2 regions of the Rhizobium sp. CG4 genome follow, and region 1 is predicted to be linked to the other one. Evidence: riboswitches for the same ligand, from Rfam matches in the RefSeq annotation. Region 1 holds a riboswitch; the other holds the start of a gene.
The links. Region 1 has a riboswitch for S-adenosylmethionine ahead of HGO37_RS11355 (O-succinylhomoserine sulfhydrylase). Riboswitches for the same ligand answer to the same signal wherever they lie in the genome.

Region 1 (2,397 bases):
GTGTCATTTCCGCGGCGTAAAGCGGTGGCACATGCACAGCCTCTCTGGACACGAGAATATAGAACTCGTCGGGATCAAGGATCAGTTCGGAGCGGCCACGGTTATAAAGAGGCTCCCAGAAATCAAACACATCATGCTGCGCCTTGATGTCGACATCTACCACCGAGGTGTGATGTTTGCCGCGATAACCGATCAGACGGTCCTCGCCAAAACCTTCTAGATCGATCGACAGCGCAATGCCGCCGCCGGATACGTTCGGGGTTTCACTGGCAACCAGGGTTTCAGCCGCGTGCAGTGACAGAAGTTCGGCTTCATTGAGGAGCGCATGGCCGATGCGGAAACGGATTTGCGACAGGCGCGAGCCACGGCGCACAACAATCGGGAACGTGCGCGGGCTGATTTCGAGGTAAAGCGGGCCCTTGTAGCCAGCCGGGATTTTGTCGAACTCCTGCGCGCTATCTGTGATGACCCGGGTAAAGATATCCAGGCGGCCAGTCGAGCTTTTCGGATTGGCAGACGCGGACATTCCGGCGGGCAGATCAACCGTTTCCATCAAGGGCACGATGTAGACACAGCCGGTTTCCAGAACGGCACCGTCACTGAGGTCAATAGCGTGCAACCGCAGGCGCTCGAGTTTGGACATGACTGTGCAATCAGGACCCGGCATGAAGCTGGCACGCACACGATACGCGATTGCACCAAGCCGCAGATCAAGGCTGGCAGGCTGAACCTGGTCGGCATCCAGTGCTGCCTCGCTTTTCAAATTGCCGCTTTCGAACAGGCCGCGGATGGCTCCATCCGTTAAAATACCGGTCGTTCTTTTCATGATACTCACCTGTTGCTTTTCCAACCGACAAAACCAAAACACCGGCATTGACGCAAGCCGTTAACGGGCGTATGCCAATTTTATCCCGTGGTGATTTGGCCGGTCGGCTTGCAGCCACGTTAAATAAGTGGCTAAAAAGACCGGGTGTTCGAAACCGGTCTGCTTTTGCGGCCGGTTTTTTTGTTTGAAGGTGATGGACATGAGCAATAACTGGCGCCCGGCAACGAAACTCGTTCACGGCGGAAGCCTGCGTTCGCAGTTCGGCGAAACATCAGAAGCACTCTACCTGACACAGGGTTTTGTCTACGAAAATTCAGAAGCCGCCGAGGCTCGCTTCAAGGGTGAGACGGAAGGCTTTATTTACGCCCGTTACGCCAGCCCTACCAATGACATGTTCGAAAAACGCATGTGCCTGCTGGAAGGCGCCGAAGAAGCACGCGCCACCGCATCGGGCATGGCTGCTGTTGCCTCCGCCATCCTGTGCCAGTTGAAGGCCGGCGACCATATCGTTGCCGCCCGCGCCCTGTTCGGCTCCTGCCGCTGGGTTGTCGAGACGCTGGCTCCAAAATACGGCATCGAATGCACACTGATCGACGGTCGTGACCTTGCCAACTGGGAAGGCGCCATCCGCCCCAACACCCGACTTTTCTTCCTGGAAAGCCCGACCAACCCGACCCTGGAAGTGGTTGATATTGCCGGTGTTGCCAAGCTGGCCAACCAGATTGGCGCAAAGGTGGTTGTTGACAACGTTTTCGCCACACCGCTTTTCCAGAAGCCGCTGGAATTGGGTGCACATATCGTCGTCTACTCCGCGACCAAGCACATTGATGGTCAGGGCCGCTGCCTTGGCGGTGTCGTGCTTTCCGACAAGAAATGGATCGAAGAAGAGTTCCAGGAATATTACCGTCATACCGGCCCTGCCCTGTCGCCGTTCAATGCATGGACGATGATGAAGGGACTGGAAACATTGGCGCTGCGCGTCAAGCAACAGACCGCCAATGCTACCCGCATTGCCGACTTCCTTGCTGAACAGAAGCAGGTTGCAAAGGTTATCTACCCGGGCCGCAAGGACCACCCGCAGGCAGATATCATTGCCCGCCAGATGACCGGCGGGTCGACCATGGTGGCTTTTGAGTTGAAGGGTGGCAAAGAAGCAGCTTTCGCGCTGCAGAACGCCCTTGATATCGTGAAGATTTCCAACAATCTCGGCGATGCGAAGAGCCTGATCACCCACCCTGGCACCACCACCCACAAAAACCTGACGGATGAAGCCCGTGTCGAAATGGGTATTGCCAGCGGTACGCTGCGTCTGTCCTGCGGCATTGAAGACACTGACGATCTGGTTGATGACTTCGCCCAGGCGCTGTCCAAGGTCTCGGCCTGATACCAAACGAAGCCGTGCTCTCCATCAAGCACGGCTTTTTACTTCGCCCTAAATTTACCTTCTATTTCAGCATTTAATCTACTATCCGACATTGTCAGCGTTCGGTACCGCCTGTTTTATGTCAATTCTTGACGAATACCGGATGTTATAGTGTAGAATAAAGCAGATCATTAAAGGTAGCGCGTAT
Region 2 (2,397 bases), on a different contig from region 1:
TGATAGATTTCATTGATCCAGTTGCCGAAAAACAGATGGGCATGGCTGCGCCAACGGTTTTGCGGGGTGATATCAGGATCATTGTGCGGAAAGTAATTATGCGGCACCTTGATCGGAATACCAGCATTCACATCCCGGAAATACTCATCGGAAAGCGATGTGGAATCATATTCCACATGGTTGAACATGTAGAGACGGTTGCCCTTCTTTTCATGCACCAGGCAGACACCCATCTCCTCCGATTCCATCAGGATTTCAAGCTCGGGGTGCTTTTCAATGTCCTCGCGACGGACCTCGGTCCAGCGTGAAACCGGCACCTGGAAATCGTCGGAAAAACCGTTCAGATAGATGGACGACGGGCAAAGATTGCGGTGACGATAAACACCAAACGCCTTTTCCTTGAGCGGATGTTTTGGCACGCCATGGAAATGGTAGATGGCCGCCATCGCGCCCCAGCAGACGTTCAGGGTTGAATGGACATTGGTCTGCGTCCACTCAAAAATCTTCTGCATCTCGTCCCAGTAGGTCACATCCTCGTAAGCAATGGTCTCGACCGGTGCGCCGGTAATGATGAAACCGTCAAACTTGCGATGCTTGACCTCTTCCCAGGTCTCATAGAACGACAAGAGATGCTCTTCAGAGGTGTTCTTGGCACGGTGTCCGCCAATACGCACCAGCGAAAACTCGACCTGCAAAGGGGATGCGCCGACTAGGCGCGCCATCTGGATTTCAGTTTTGATCTTGTTCGGCATGAGGTTCAAAAGCCCGATCTGCAACGGGCGGATATCCTGACGAACAGCCGCCGTTTCGGTCATCACCCGCACACCCTCATTGATGAGGGTTTCAAAAGCAGGCAGCGTATCGGGTATTTTGATGGGCATATTGGAACACTCTCATCCGGCGGGTAACCAAGGCAGACAGCCCGGACAAACCGCACAAAACAAAAAAACCGGCAACGAAATCGCAACCGGTTCTTGGAAAATCCACGTTTCCTCGACCCTTTAGCGACTTCTTTAAAGTGGCTGCAAGCCGGTCGGCAAATCACCACTATGAGATTACATAATCCCGCATGATGCGAAAATCAATATAGCCGCATTTGCGGGCGCTGGCCGTTCCCTTCTGCGAACATTTGGGCTATTGGCGGGGCATGGAAAAAACGGGCTTTACAATTCTGCTGGGCGGCAACCTGTCGGTGACCGAGCGCGTGCGCAAAGCCGCAGACGGAACACGCGTCATCGCAGCCGACAATGGCATGCGCCATGCGCAGCCGCTATCGCTGACACCGGAATTGTGGGTGGGAGATTTTGATTCCACCGACACCACTCTTCTCACCGAATGGCCGGATGTGGAGCGTCACACCTTTCCCGCAAGCAAGGCCGCAACAGATGGCGAGATCGCTGTCTCGCAGGCGATTGAGCGTGGTGCCCAAAGCCTCGTTCTGATTGGCGCACTGGGTGGCGACCGAACCGACCATGCCTTTCAGCACATGCTGAATGCCATCAGCCTTAAGGAAAAAGGTTACGATGTCACCCTTCTATCGGGTGAAGAAGAGGCCTACCCCTTGGTATCCGGTGGCGAGAAAGCACTCGACTTACCCGCCGGTTCGCTGTTTTCCGTTCTCGGTTTCAGCGATCTTGACGGCCTTGACATCGAGAACGCCCGTTATCCGTTGAATGACTATTCGCTGACCTTCGGCACATCCCGCACAATTTCCAACGTTGCGGAAGGTCCGGTGCGCTTCTCCCTGAAAAATGGCAGAGCCATCATCCTTGCCCGCCCTTATGACATGACTGGAGCCTGAGCCTTGGCGCCTCCCATTTTGAAACTTGACGATATCACGCTGACCTTTGGCGTTACACCGCTGCTGAACGGTGCCAACCTGCAAGTGGAACCGGGTGACCGTATCTGCCTCGTTGGTCGCAATGGTTCCGGCAAGTCCACGCTGATGAAAATTGCCGCCGGCCTGGTCGAAGCGCAATCCGGCGAGGTGTTCAGACACCCCTCCTCAACCATCCGTTATCTTGAGCAGGCACCGGATTTTAGTGGTTACGACACCGTACAGGCCTATGCCGAAGAAGGGCTTGGACCGGGCGATGATCCTTATCGGGTTACATATCTGCTTAACCACCTTGGCCTGACGGGGCAGGAGAATCCTAATAGTCTCTCCGGCGGCGAAGCCCGCCGTGCGGCGCTCGCTCGCGTCATGGCACCTGAACCCGACATCCTGATGCTGGACGAGCCGACCAACCATCTGGATCTGCCGACAATCGAATGGCTGGAAGAGGAACTGCAGAAAAGCCGCAGTGCACTGGTTCTGATTTCGCACGACCGTCGTTTCCTTGAAAAAGTTTCTAATGCAACTGTATGGCTCGATCGCGGCACCTCGCGTCGTCTCAG

Region 2: another riboswitch for S-adenosylmethionine. It lies ahead of metA (homoserine O-acetyltransferase MetA); the one in region 1 lies ahead of HGO37_RS11355 (O-succinylhomoserine sulfhydrylase).

The regions. Positions count from the first base shown of each region.
Region 1 is NZ_JABAEG010000003.1:232,675-235,071, reverse strand. Features, by position in the region: gene HGO37_RS11360 (2'-deoxycytidine 5'-triphosphate deaminase) at 1-826, opposite strand, end outside; SAM riboswitch at 904-982, shown strand; gene HGO37_RS11355 (O-succinylhomoserine sulfhydrylase) at 1,026-2,210, shown strand; gene apaG (Co2+/Mg2+ efflux facilitator ApaG/CorD) at 2,396-2,397, shown strand, end outside.
Region 2 is NZ_JABAEG010000005.1:142,436-144,832, reverse strand. Features, by position in the region: gene metA (homoserine O-acetyltransferase MetA) at 1-881, opposite strand, end outside; SAM riboswitch at 982-1,058, opposite strand; gene HGO37_RS16075 (thiamine diphosphokinase) at 1,148-1,801, shown strand; gene HGO37_RS16070 (ABC-F family ATP-binding cassette domain-containing protein) at 1,805-2,397, shown strand, end outside.